DNA from 2 places in the Kitasatospora sp. NPDC008115 genome. Region 1 is predicted to be linked to the other one. Evidence: predicted binding sites of a transcription regulator. Region 1 holds the regulator's gene; the other holds the start of a gene.
What was found. Region 1 encodes HspR, which represses chaperone genes until heat shock. Its sites were predicted from a motif close to TTGAGNNNNNNNNNCTCAA; they were not measured.

Region 1 (6,866 bases):
CGAACTGAGTTGTCGTGCTCATGTTTGACTTTGTTCTCCCCGCGTTCTTCTCGGCTGACTCTCCGGGGAGTGCACTGATCGTCTCTGTCGACCGTGACCATCGTCCACAGACCTGCGGTGTCATCTCGATGCCTGGCAGAGAGATGACGCACTGGCTGGTCCTGCCCTCTGGTCCTGCGGTGCGCCCGTGCGGCATTATGTGGCAGGTTGTTCGAAAACAATGGGCTGGAGACCCGCGAAAAGCCCTGCATTGGAGAGAGGACATCATGTCTCGTATACGTCGAGTGGTTCGGTTTGTCCTGGTCCCACTCGCCGTTGGGGCGGCGATTCTCATTGGCGGTGCCGGATCGGCGGATGACACGATCTGGAACATCCAGGTGGGTAACGGGGCGCCCGCGGAGAAGACCGTCGCGCTGGCGACGGACACGATCTGGAACTGAACCCGAGGACCGGGTGACCGGTCACCCGAACAGTTCGGGGAGCTCGCCGGTGCTGTTGTGGCGGGCCAGGGCGTAACCGAGCTGGAACAGTGACTCCACGTTGTGCTCGTCCCGCATCTCGGCGAGGTGGCGAGCAAGGGTGCGTTCGCTGATACCCAGTCGGCGGGCGATCACCCGGTGGTTCACGCCTTCCAGCATCAAGTCGATGATCGTCTGCCGCATCCCGGAGACGACCTGTTGTGGAACGCCGCGCGCGCCGTCGAAGTCCAGCGCATGGCTCCAGTTCCGCTCGAAGACCTCGCTGATCAGATAGCTGATGACGGCTTGATCGTGAATGAACGCGGCGAGGTTGAGGTCTTCTGCGATGGGGATCACCGCGATGCGGCGGTCGATCACGATCAGGCGGGTGTACGGCTCGTCGAGCGTCCGGACCCTCCCGCCCGCCTGCGTGATGGCGGCCACGTAGTCCCTGGTGGGCGCGTGGTAACGGGTACTCGGATGGTAGATCGTTCTGAGGGTGATCCCCAGCCGCAGGGCTGCGAGGTCCCGTTCGAGGATGCCCGCCAGGGCGTCGGAGGGCCGGGGCCCGCCGGGCTGGGCCGCGAGTATCTCCTCGGCGGCACCGGAGACGATCTGCTGGACCCGTTGATTGATCAGGACCTTGCCGCGGACGTACTCGATGGTGCCGCCGTCCTGTTCCGGCGAGTGGTACGCGGCCGTGAGATCGTGCAGGTCGTTGCTGAGCGCGGACGCGCGGGTGAGCAGGTCCAGGGCCTGGCGCTGCCAGCGCGCACTGAGGGTGTCGGAGAGCTGTCGGGGATCGACCGCGACCAGGATGTCGGGCTCGTCGGTGTCGGGGACGAGGAGGCCGAGGCCCACCAGCTCGTCCCGGGTCGCGTCGTCGTACGGGAGTTCCGAATCCTTGGGGAGCCGCCCGTTCTCCTCGATGATGGCCAGATACAGCGCACGCGCCCCTTGGGACAGGACGCTCGTCCCGCCCGTGGTGGCACTGAGCTGCTCTCGTCCACTCATCTGAGGCTCCTTGCCGTGGCCGTGCTTACCGGTACTGCCAGGTATCCAAGCAGGAATCGCCGTGCAGCATGCCAGATCGGGCCGCGCCGGTGGGGAAGCCCGATCCGGTCCTTCGTACCCTCTCACCAACGCCGCGCCGCCGGCACCCCCCCGGCCAGGGGGGAAACCGGCGGCGGTGCGCGGGTGCGGAAGGGCCGTCAGCGCTTGGGGCGCCAGACGACGAGGGCGCTGGAGTGCGGGGTGGGCGGCTGGTAGGGGACGAGGTCGCGGCGGTAGGAGGCGTGGATGGTGGCCTCGCGCTGCTGGAGCGCGGTGGCGGCCCCCTCCAGGGAGTCGGCCAGTTCGGCGATCCGGGACTGGAGCGCGGCGACCTGGTTCTCCAGCTCGATGATCCGCTTGATTCCGGCCAGGTTGATGCCCTCGTCCTGGGAGAGCCGCTGGACCTCGCGCAGCTGCTGGATGTCGCGCGCGGAGTAGCGCCGGCCCCGTCCGGCGGTGCGGTCGGGGCAGACCAGGCCGAGCCGGTCGTACTGGCGGAGGGTCTGCGGGTGCAGGCCGGAGAGCTCGGCGGCCACCGAGATCACGTAGACCGGGGTCTCCTCGGTGAGCACGTACTGGGGCTGCGGGGCGGTCCGGCGGGTGGTGCGGCGGGCGCCGCCTCCGGGGAGGCCTTCGCCGAGGCCGGGGCCGATGGGGTCGTCGGGGGTCATCTGGTCGTCACGCTCCCTTCGCCGCCCGGAAGAGGGCGGCTCGCGGGTCGTCGGAGGCGGTCGCCTCGCGGTACTGCTCCAGAGCGGTCAGCGCGTCGCCGGTGACGTGCTGGGGGACCACGACCTCCACGGTGACCAGCAGGTCGCCGCGGGTGCCGTCCTTGCGGGTGGCGCCCTTGCCGCGGGCCCGCAGGGTGAGGCCGTTGGCGCTGCCCGGGGGCAGCTTGAGCTTCACCGAAGGGCCGTTCAGGGTCGGCACCTCGATGGTGCCGCCGAGCGCGGCCTCGGGGAAGGACACCGGGACGGTCACGGTCAGGTTGTCGGCCTTGCGCCCGAAGACCGGGTGCGGGTCGACGTGGACGGTGACGTACAGGTCGCCGGGCTGGCCGCCGCGCTCGCCCTGGGCGCCCTTGCCCTTGAGGCGGATCCGCTGGGCGTCCTGGACGCCGGCCGGGATCCGGACCTGCATGGTGCGGGCGGAGCTGGCGCGGCCGCTGCCGTGGCAGTCGGGGCACGGGTCGTCGACGATCATGCCGCGGCCGCGGCAGTCCCGGCAGGGCTCGGAGAGCGCGAAGGCGCCCTGGCCGCGGCTGACCGTGCCGGAGCCGACGCAGGTCGGACAGACCCGCGGGGTGGTGCCGGACTTGGCGCCGGTGCCGTTGCAGAGCCGGCAGGGGGCCTGACTGGTCATCCGCAGCGGGACGGTGGCGCCGTCGACGGCCTCCTCGAAGGAGAGCGTCACCTCGGTCTCGACGTCGGCGCCGCGCCGCGGCTGGGCCTGCCGGCCACCGCGGTTGAACAGGCCGCCGAAGACGTCGCCGAGCCCGCCGCCGGCGGCGCCGCCGCCCTGGCTGCCGCTGAAGAGGTCGCCGAAGTCGAAGCTGTAGCTCCCGGTGCCGCCCGGGCCGCCGGGCCGGAAGCCGCCGTTGGCGAAGAGGCTGCGGGCCTCGTCGTACTCCTTGCGGCGCTTCTCGTCGGAGAGGACGTCGTACGCCTCGGAGATGTCCTTGAACCGCTCCTCGGCCTTGGTGTCGCCCTTGTTGGCGTCGGGGTGGAACTCGCGCGCCAGCTTGCGGTAGGTCTTCTTGATCTCTGTGGCGCTGGCGTCCTTGGGCACGCCGAGGACCTTGTAGTAGTCCTTCTCCACGTAGTCCTTGCCGCTCATGGCCGGCGCCACCTCCCGAGGTCCATCGTCACAGTGCTGTCAACGGGCCGGGCACGGCGGTCCGTGCCCGGGCACGCCGACAACGCGCTGCGGAGCCGGCCGCCGTACTGGCCGGCGTACGACTCCGCAGCGCAGGGGTTGTCAGCTGTCACCGGTGGTCAGTTGTCCGAGCCACCGTCGGCCTGGTCCTTCTTCTCCCCGCCCTTGGCGGCGTCGGCGTCCGGGCCGGACGCGGTCTGGGTGCCCGGCTGGGGCTCCGCGACCGCGACCATCGCCGGGCGGATGATCCGCTCGCCGATCCGGTAGCCGGGCTGGAGGATCTGGACGCAGGTGTCCTCGGTGACCTCCGAGGAGTAGCTGTGCATCAGCGCCTCGTGCATGGTCGGGTCGAAGGGCTCGCCCTCCTTGCCGAACTGCTGCAGGCCCAGCTTGGCGACGACCGTCTCCAGCGACTCCGCGACGGACTTGAAGCCGCCCGTCACCTCGCCGTGGTCGCGGGCGCGGCCGATGTCGTCCAGCACCGGGATCAGCGACTCCAGGATGTTGGAGACGGCGATCTCGCGGACGGTCAGCCGGTCGCGCTCGACCCGCTTGCGGTAGTTCTGGTACTCGGCCTGGAGACGCTGGAGGTCGGCCGTGCGCTCGGCCAGCTCCCGCTTGGCCGCGGCGACCTCGTCGGCACCGGAGGCGGAGCCCTCGGCCCCGGCCGCGGCGGCCTCCTCGGCCGCCTTGATCACGGCCTCCTCGGCGGCGGAGTCGTCGCCGGGCTCGGCACCCTGCGGCTTCTCCGTCATGCCGCACCGCCCTTGGGCTTCTCGTCGTCGACGATCTCGGCGTCGACGACGTCGTCGTCCTTCGCGCCCGCGTCACCGGCGTCGCCGGCCGCGCCCGCACCGGCCGCACTGGGGGCGTCGGCGTTGGCGTACAGCGCCTGGCCGAGCTTCTGGGCGGTGGTGGAGACCTTCTCCGAGGCCTCGCGGATCTTCGCGATGTCCTCGCCCTTCAGGGACTCCTTGAGCTCGCCGATCGCGGTCTCGACCTCGGTCTTGACGTCGGCCGGCAGCTTGTCGGCGTTGTCGGCGATGAACTTCTCGGTGGAGTAGACGAGCTGCTCGGCCTGGTTGCGGGTCTCCACGGCCTCGCGGCGCTTGTGGTCCTCCTCCGCGTACTGCTCGGCCTCGCGCATCATGCGCTCGATGTCGTCCTTCGGCAGCGCGGAGCCGCCGGTGACGGTCATCTTCTGCTCCTTGCCGGTGCCGAGGTCCTTGGCGCCGACGTGCATGATGCCGTTGGCGTCGATGTCGAAGGTGACCTCGATCTGGGGCAGGCCGCGCGGGGCCGGCGGCAGGCCGGTCAGCTCGAACATGCCGAGCTTCTTGTTGTACGCGGCGATCTCGCGCTCGCCCTGGTAGACCTGGATCTGCACGGACGGCTGGTTGTCCTCGGCCGTGGTGAAGATCTCCGAGCGCTTGGTCGGGATCGTGGTGTTGCGCTCGATCAGCTTGGTCATGATGCCGCCCTTGGTCTCGATGCCGAGGGACAGCGGGGTGACGTCGAGCAGCAGGACGTCCTTGACCTCGCCCTTGAGGACACCGGCCTGGAGCGCGGCGCCGATGGCGACGACCTCGTCCGGGTTGACGCCCTTGTTGGCGTCCTTGCCGCCGGTCAGCTCGCGGACGAGCTCGGCGACGGCCGGCATGCGGGTGGAGCCGCCGACGAGGACGACGTGGTCGATCTCGGAGAGGGCGATGCCCGCGTCCTTGATCACGTTGTGGAACGGGATCTTGCAGCGCTCCAGCAGGTCCGAGGTGAGCTGCTGGAACTGGGCGCGGGTGAGCTTCTCGTCCAGGTGCAGCGGGCCCTCGGCGGAGGCCGTGATGTAGGGCAGGTTGATCGAGGTCTCGGAGGACGAGGACAGCTCGATCTTGGCCTTCTCGGCGGCCTCGCGCAGACGCTGCAGGGCCATCTTGTCCTTGGACAGGTCGACGCCGTGGCCGGCCTGGAAGACCTTGACCAGGTGGTCGACGATCTTCTGGTCCCAGTCGTCGCCGCCGAGGTGGTTGTCACCGTTGGTGGCCTTCACCTCGACGACCCCGTCGCCGATCTCCAGCAGGGAGACGTCGAAGGTGCCGCCGCCGAGGTCGAAGACCAGGATGGTCTGGTCGTCCTTGTCCAGGCCGTAGGCCAGCGCGGCCGCGGTCGGCTCGTTGACGATGCGCAGGACGTTGAGGCCCGCGATCTCACCGGCCTCCTTGGTGGCCTGGCGCTCGGAGTCGGAGAAGTACGCCGGAACGGTGATGACGGCGTCGGTGACCTGCTCACCCAGGTAGGCCTCGGCGTCGCGCTTCAGCTTCTGCAGCACGAAGGCGCTGATCTGCTGCGGGTTGAAGTCCTTGCCGTCCAGCCCGATCTTCCAGCTGGTGCCCATGTGCCGCTTGACCGAGCGGATGGTGCGGTCGACGTTGGTGACCGCCTGGCGCTTGGCCACCTCGCCGACGAGCACCTCGCCGTTCTTCGCGAAGGCGACGACGGACGGCGTGGTCCGCGCGCCCTCGGCGTTCGTGATGACGGTGGGCTCGCCACCCTCCAGAACGCTGACGACCGAGTTCGTCGTGCCGAGGTCGATGCCGACCGCGCGTGCCATCGTAGATACCTCCACGGAAGAGTTGAGCTTTACGGGCTCAAGGATGCATGACGACGGCAGGGGCGTCAACAGCCATGAGTCGGAGTCGCTCAACTTTGCTGAGTTCGGCCCCCCGGGAGTGCGGTTACGTGACTGCCGCCATACCTTGAGCATCTTCAGGAGAAGTGTTGGCGAACGGTAATGTCCGGCCCGTCGGCCCAGGAAGTTACCGACGAGTACACTGCCCCCGGAGACACTGAACACCGGCAACACGCAAGCCGCAGGAGACGGAGAGCCGATGCAGCTAGCAGCGATCGTCATCTCGCTGGTCACCTTTGTGATCGGCACCGCGCTCGCCGCTCGTGCGGCGCTGTACATCTACCGGGTGGTGCGCACCGGCCAGCCGGACCCCACCCGCTTCGGGCAGCCCGCGCAGCGGGTGAAGACCGTGGCCGTGGAGTTCGTCGGCCACACCCGGATGAACCGCTGGGGGATCGTGGGCATCGCCCACTGGTTCGTCGCGGTCGGCTTCTTCACCCTGGGCCTGACCCTGCTGACCGCGTTCTTCCAGCTGTTCGACGCCGAGTTCGTGCTGCCGGTGCTCGGCGGCTGGCTGCCGTACGAGCTGTTCACCGAACTGGTCGGCACCCTCACCACGCTGGGCATCGCGACGCTGATCGTGATCCGCCTGCTCAGCCTGCCCGGCCGGGCGGGCCGCAAATCCCGCTTCGCCGGCTCGATCGCCTGGCAGGCCTTCTACGTCGAGTACACGATCCTCGGCATCGGCCTGTGCATCATGGTCCTGCGCGGCCTGGAGGGCGCGCTGGAGCACGTCGGCTCCTACGAGGCGAAGTACCTGATCTCCTACCCGCTGGTGGCGGCCTTCCGCGGCCTGT
Region 2 (6,866 bases), on a different contig from region 1:
GCGGACCGGGGCCGGGGCCGTCAGGCCGCCGCCACCAGCACGCCGGCCGGCTCCAGGGCCAGCTCCAGCACCTCCCGGACGTCCGCGACCGGGTGCACGGTCAGCCGCTCCAGCACCTCCGCGGGGACGTCGTCCAGGTCGGGCTCGTTGCGCCTGGGGATGACCACCGTGGTGATCCCGGCCCGGTCGGCGGCGAGCAGCTTCTGCTTCACACCGCCGATCGGCAGCACCCGCCCGGTCAGCGACACCTCGCCCGTCATCGCCACGTCGGTGCGCACCTTGCGCCCGGAGAGCAGCGAGGCCAGCGCCGTGGTCATGGTGATGCCGGCGCTCGGCCCGTCCTTGGGGACGGCCCCGGCCGGGACGTGCAGGTGCACGCCGCGGTCGCGCAGCGAGGTGACCGGCAGCTCCAGCTCCGCGCCGCGCGAGCGCAGGTAGGAGAGCGCGATGTGCGCGGACTCCTTCATGACGTCGCCCAGCTGGCCGGTCAGGGTCAGCCCGGTGCCGCCGGTCTCGGCGTCGGCGAGCGAGGCCTCGATGTAGAGGACGTCGCCGCCGGCCCCGGTGACCGCCAGTCCGGTGGCCACGCCGGGCACCGCGGTGCGCCGCTCGGCGGGCTCCTGGGCCGCCTCCGGCACGTGGTGCGGCCGGCCGATCAGGGCCCGCAGGTCGTCGGCGCCGATCGCGGCGGGCAGCTCGCGCTCGCCCAGCTCGCTCTGTGCGGCGATCTTGCGCAGCACCCGGGCGATGGCCCGTTCGAGGTTCCGGACGCCGGCCTCCCGGGTGTACTCGCCGGCCAGCCTGCGCAGCGCCGGCTCGTCGACCGCGACCTCCCCGTCCCCGAGCCCGGCCTTCTCCAGCTGGCGCGGGAGCAGGTGGTCACGGGCGATGACGACCTTCTCGTCCTCGGTGTAGCCGTCCAGGCGGACCAGCTCCATCCGGTCGAGCAGCGGCTCGGGGATGGCCTCCAGCACATTGGCGGTGGCGAGGAAGACCACGTCGGAGAGGTCCAGCTCGACCTCCAGGTAGTGGTCGCGGAAGGTGTGGTTCTGCGCCGGGTCGAGCACCTCCAGCAGCGCGGCGGCCGGGTCGCCCCGGTAGTCGGAGCCGACCTTGTCGATCTCGTCGAGCAGCACGACCGGGTTCATCGAGCCGGCCTCCTTGAGCGCCCGGACGATGCGGCCGGGCAGCGCGCCGACGTAGGTGCGCCGGTGGCCGCGGATCTCCGCCTCGTCCCGGACGCCGCCGAGCGCGACCCGGACGAACTCCCGGCCCATGGCGCGGGCCACCGACTCGCCGAGCGAGGTCTTGCCGACGCCGGGCGGGCCGACCAGCGCCAGCACCGCGCCCCCGCGGCGGCCGCCGACCAGCCCGAGCCCCTGGTCGGCCCGGCGCTTGCGGACGGCCAGGTACTCGACGATGCGCTCCTTCACGTCGGCCAGGCCGGCGTGGTCGGCGTCCAGCACCGCGCGGGCGCCGGCGATGTCGTAGGAGTCCTCGGTGCGCTCGTTCCAGGGCAGCTCCAGGACGGTGTCCAGCCAGGTGCGGATCCACGAGCCCTCGGGCGACTGCTCGCTGGAGCGCTCCAGCTTGTCGACCTCCTTGAGCGCCGCCTCGCGGACCTTCTCGGGCAGGTCGGCGGCCTCGACCCGGGCGCGGTAGTCGTCCTCCTCGCCGGCCGGGTCGCCGTTCAGCTCGGCCAGCTCCTTGCGGACGGCCTCCAGCTGGCGGCGCAGCAGGAACTCCTTCTGCTGCTTGGCGACGCCCTCCTCGACGTCCTTGCGGATGGTGTCGTTGACCTCCTCCTCGGCGAGGTGGTCGCGGAGCAGGCCGAGCGCGTACTCCAGCCGCGCGACCTGGTCGGCCTCCAGCAGCACCTTGAGCTTCTGCTCGGCGGTGGCGAAGGAGGCGTAGCCGATGTTGTCGGCGAGCTCGCCGACGCCCTCGATGGCGGCCACCCGGTCGACGATCTGCCAGGCGCCGCGCTTGCGCAGCCACTGGGTGGACAGGCTCTTGTACTCCCTGACCAGTTCGGCGGCGCGCCCGGCCACCGGGGTGCCGACCGAGGACTCCCGGAACGGCGTGGTCTCCACCCAGAGCGCGGCGCCCGGCCCGGTGGTGCCGACGCCGATCCGCACCCGGCGCACCGCGCGGACCAGCGCGGCCGGGTCGCCGTCGGCCAGCCGGCCGACCTGCTCGACGGTGGCGAGGGTGCCGGCCGCCGCGTACGAGCCGTCCACCCGCGGGACCAGCAGGACCTGGGGCTTCCCGGTGCCGGTGGCGGCGGCGCGCGCGGCCTCGACGGCGGCGCGGACCTCGGCGTCCTTCAGGTCCAGCGGCACGACCATGCCCGGCAGGACGACCTCGTCGTCGAGCGGCAGCACGGGCAGGGTGAGCGGTGTGGACGTCGATGCCATGATCTCTCCCCAGTCAGCGAACTTGAGTCGACCTGACTAAGGCTGTGCGGGCGCCGGATGTTCCCCGGGCCTCGTTCGCCGTGAGCGAACGGTGAAGGACCCCTGGTGGTCCCGTCAAAAACCGGGCCGGACCCGGCTCAGCAGCGGTCCAGGGCCGCGGCCCGGCCCGGCGCGGAGGCCGGCGCGGGCGCTTTCCGGGGGCGCTCGGCGGACGCCCCGAGCCGGGTCCGGCACGGCCGGTGCCCGTCCCAGCGGCGCAGCCACCGCCACAGCGCCACCCCGGTCAGCAGCGCCGCCGGATGGCCGACCCCGGTGACGAGGTCCCGGTCGCCGGCGATCTGCTCGACGATCAGCGCCCCGGCCAGCCCGAGCGCGACCGCCCGGCCGCCCGGCCGCAGCAGCCCGGCCAGCGCGCCGAGGCTGGCCAGCACGCCGTAGCTGACGCCGATGTCCAGGTGGTCCATCGCGGCCGGCCCCAGCCGCCCGCTCTCCACCGCGACGATCACCACGCCCTGCGAGAGCAGGGTGGCGCCGATGTGCCCGGCGGCGAAGACCACGGCCGCCCGGGCGGGGCCGACCCGGCGCTCCAGCGGCGCGACGGTGAGGGCGAAGGTCCACAGGTAGGGCACCCAGTCGGTGCCGGCCACCCAGAAGCCGCTGAGCAGCAGCGCGCGCAGCGGGTGGCTCAGCAGGTTGTGCCCGTCCGAGCTGGACGCCTCCTGGAGCCGCTGGACGAGGTCCGGGTCGGCCAGCGAGGCGAAGGCGGTGGTGGCGCCGACCACGGCGAGGTAGCCGAGCGCGAAGGGGTTGCGCCCCGGGGTCGGCACCCGGGCCAGCAGCCACTCGACCGCCCCGGCCCGCAGGCCGTGCCGGAGCATCGCGTACGGCGGCCCGCCGCGCCCGGCGCGCACCCGTCGCTCCGCCATGCCGCCTCCGCTCCGCCGCCCGCGGCCGTCGCTCCCGCGCGTGTCCAACGTACCGGCGCGTCCGGGAAATCCCGCCCCCGCGATTTGTCGTGGCCACGGTACGGGCGGCGGCTGGGAGCCGGCTGGGAGAACCCTGGGCGCGGCATGATCGCCGGGTACCCGAATTGGTCCAGACCTTCTCCCCCTATACGCACACCCATCCCCGCTGACCGGCGGCTTGGCGCCAACTGATGTGCATACGTACCGTTACGGAGTGAAAAAACGCCGGGTAAGGTATCGGCCCGTGCCCACTTCCCAGTGGGCCCGACGACCGGCCCGGCAGGCCGGCCCACGGGCCGGAAATGCCCGGTCCACCTGCCGGGAATCACCCGCTGTCCGTACGCTGCGAGGTGCGTGGGAGAAGTGAGCGGCGCACACCGCTCGCCGACCCCGCAGTACGCGACGGGACGGCGGACCCGGCACAGTCCACGACGGAACAAGACTACGAGCGGAGCCTTCGCCATCCCCACAGATGGCCGGCCCGCAGCCCTGGGGGCGGTGGCGTGACCGTGACAGAAATTCAGCAGGACAACCAGAACGCCGGCGGCACGGTGAGCAGTCAGCGCAGAGTGCTGGTGGTCGAGGACGAGCCCACGATCGCCGAGTCCATCGCGGCCCGGCTGGGCGCGGAGGGCTTCAAGGTCGCCGTGGCCCACGACGGCCCGGGCGCCGTCGACGGCTTCCACACCTGGCAGCCCGACCTCGTCGTCCTCGACATCATGCTGCCCGGCTTCGACGGCCTGGAGGTGTGCCGACGGATCCAGGCCCAGCGCCCGGTACCGGTCCTGATGCTCACCGCGCGGGACGACGAGACGGACCTGCTGGTCGGCCTCGGCGTCGGCGCCGACGACTACATGACCAAGCCCTTCTCCATGCGCGAACTGGCCGCCCGGGTCAATGTGCTGCTGCGCCGCGTCGAGCGCGCCCAGCAGGCCGCCCGCACGCCGGCGCTCGGCAGCCTGCGCTTCGGTGAACTGGAGATCGACCACGTGCAGCGCCGGGTCCGGCTGGCCTCGGGCGACGTCCACCTGACGCCGACCGAGTTCGACCTGCTCGCCTGCCTGGCCGCCCAGCCGCGCGCCGTGCTCACCCGTGAGCAACTGCTGGCCGAGGTCTGGGACTGGACGGACGCGTCCGGCACCCGCACCGTCGACAGCCACGTCAAGGCGCTGCGCCGCAAGATCGGCGCCAGCTGGATCCGCACCGTGCACGGCGTCGGATACGCGCTGGAGGCCCCGCTCTCGTAGCGCCGCACCTTCGGACACCGGGCCGCCGGGGGCCCGTGTCCCGACCGCCGTGCGCACCCACGCGGGGGATCACAGGGGACCAATGACCTTTCCACAGCAACGCAACGGGGACCTCGACGGCAGCCGGCCGCCCACTCTGGCCGCCCGCGCCGCGAAACGGGTCTGGGCCGACATCCGGCCGCTGGACCCGGTCCGCTCGATCAAGGGCAAACTCGCCCTCCTGGTGATCGTCTCGGTCTTCCTGGCCACCGGCATGGTGGTCGTGGCGATCCGGTCCGAGACCCAGATCCGGATCATCATGATCTTCTCGATGATCGCCTCACTGCTCTTCATGCAGTTCCTCGCGCACGGGCTGACCGCCCCGCTGCGCGACATGACCGCCGCCGCCCGCGCGATGGCCTCCGGCGACTACAGCCGCCGGGTCGAGGTGAACTCGCGCGACGAGATCGGCGAGCTGGCCGCCACCTTCAACCAGATGGCGGCCGACCTGGAGGCGGCCGACCGGCACCGCCGCGAACTGGTCGCCAACGTCTCGCACGAGTTGCGCACGCCGATCGCCGCGCTGCACGCCGTGCTGGAGAACGTGGTCGACGGCGTCGTCCAGCCGAACCCGGCGACCCTGGGTGCCGCGCTGGAGCAGACCGAGCGGCTCGGCCGGCTGGTCGCCCACCTGCTCGACCTCTCCAAGATCGACGACGGCGTGGTCGACCTGGACGCCCGCCCCTTCGAGGTGCGCGAGTTCCTCGACGGCGTGCTGCGCGGGGTCACCGTGGACGGCGCCACGGCGGGCGGGGCGTTCTCCCGGCGCGGCGACGTCCGGCTCGCGCTGGAGGTGAGCCCGGTGGGCCTGACCGGCGTCGCCGACCCGGAGCGGCTCCACCAGGTGGTCGCCAACCTGGTCGACAACGCCTGCAAGCACTCCCCGCCCGGCGGCACCGTGACCGTGCGCGCCCGGCCCGACGAGGGGCCCGGCTCGCTGCTGCTGGAGGTCGAGGACGAGGGTCCCGGCATCCCCGCGGCGGACCGCGCCAGGGTCTTCGAGCGGTTCGGCCGCAGCGGCACCGCGACCGCCGCCGGGCCCGGCGCCGACGGCGGGACCGGCCTCGGGCTGGCCATCGCCCGCTGGGCGGTGGACCTGCACGGCGGGCGGATCGAGGTCGCCGAGGCCGCCCGCGGCTGCCGGATCGAGGTCCGGCTGCCCGGGCCGCGCTGACGCGGGCGGAGGACGGGCGCGAGGAGGACCCGGCCCCGGGTGAAGCGGACGAATGTCACAGATCCGACACAGAGCTTCGCCCGGGGCTCCAAACCCTACTTTGTCCGCTTTTGACCCCATTTTTTGGGTGGTCGGAAGCGGTCGGTTCCCCTCCGATGCCGGTTTCTAACGCACATTTTCAGCCAAAGCGCAGGTCAGGACTGTGATCTGGGCGACGCCTACCCCCCGGGGACTGCGCGATCACCGGTCGGAGGCGTAGCCTTAATCCCCGCTGTCCAAACATCCCAAAAGGAAGCGGAAGAGGGCGGTTGCCGCCGTGTCGCCACAGTCCCCTGAACACCCCAACAGCTCGGCAAGCTCCACTGGCTTCGGCCCCAATGAGTGGCTCGTCGACGAGATCTACCAGCAGTACCTCCAGGACCCGAACTCGGTCGACCGAGCCTGGTGGGACTTTTTCGCCGACTACAAGCCCGGTACCGAGGTGACCCCAGTGACCCAGGCCGCGACTCAGGCCGGCGCTACGCCGACCCCCGCCGCCGCCCCCGCGCCCGCCGCCGCTCCGGCGGCCCAGGCCCCCGCCGCCCCGGCCCCCGCGCCGGTGCAGCCGGCCCCGGCCGCCCCGGCGACGCCCGCCGCGCCGCTCGCCGCCGCTCCCGCCGCGCCGCCGGCGCCCAAGGCCGCCGCCCCGGCCCCCGCGCCCGCCGCCGAGCCCACCGGCCCCCAGCTGGTCCAGCTGCGCGGCCCGGCCAAGGCCGTCGCCACCAACATGGACGCCTCGTTGGAGGTGCCGACCGCGACCTCGGTGCGCGCCGTCCCGGCCAAGCTGTTGATCGACAACCGCATCGTCATCAACAACCACCTGCAGCGCGCCCGCGGCGGCAAGGTCTCCTTCACCCACCTGATCGGCTACGCCCTGGTCCAGGCCGTCAAGGCCTCCCCGGGCATGAACCACAGCTACAAGGTGGAGGACGGCAAGTCCTACCTGGTCAAGCCCGAGCACGTGAACCTCGGCCTGGCCATCGAC

Region 2: the regulator HspR is predicted to act here: its motif matches at 2,440-2,458, upstream of lon (endopeptidase La).

What each region holds. Positions count from the first base shown of each region.
Region 1 is NZ_JBIBHU010000003.1:397,924-404,789, forward strand. It holds gene ACFZBX_RS06165 (LuxR family transcriptional regulator) at 462-1,472, opposite strand; gene ACFZBX_RS06170 (heat shock protein transcriptional repressor HspR) at 1,670-2,182, opposite strand; gene dnaJ (molecular chaperone DnaJ) at 2,190-3,347, opposite strand; gene grpE (nucleotide exchange factor GrpE) at 3,506-4,141, opposite strand; gene dnaK (molecular chaperone DnaK) at 4,138-5,991, opposite strand; gene ACFZBX_RS06190 ((Fe-S)-binding protein) at 6,269-6,866, shown strand, end outside.
Region 2 is NZ_JBIBHU010000012.1:196,753-203,618, reverse strand. It holds gene lon (endopeptidase La) at 21-2,417, opposite strand; gene ACFZBX_RS17670 (rhomboid-like protein) at 2,555-3,343, opposite strand; gene ACFZBX_RS17665 (response regulator transcription factor) at 3,892-4,629, shown strand; gene ACFZBX_RS17660 (sensor histidine kinase) at 4,712-5,842, shown strand; gene ACFZBX_RS17655 (multifunctional oxoglutarate decarboxylase/oxoglutarate dehydrogenase thiamine pyrophosphate-binding subunit/dihydrolipoyllysine-residue succinyltransferase subunit) at 6,159-6,866, shown strand, end outside.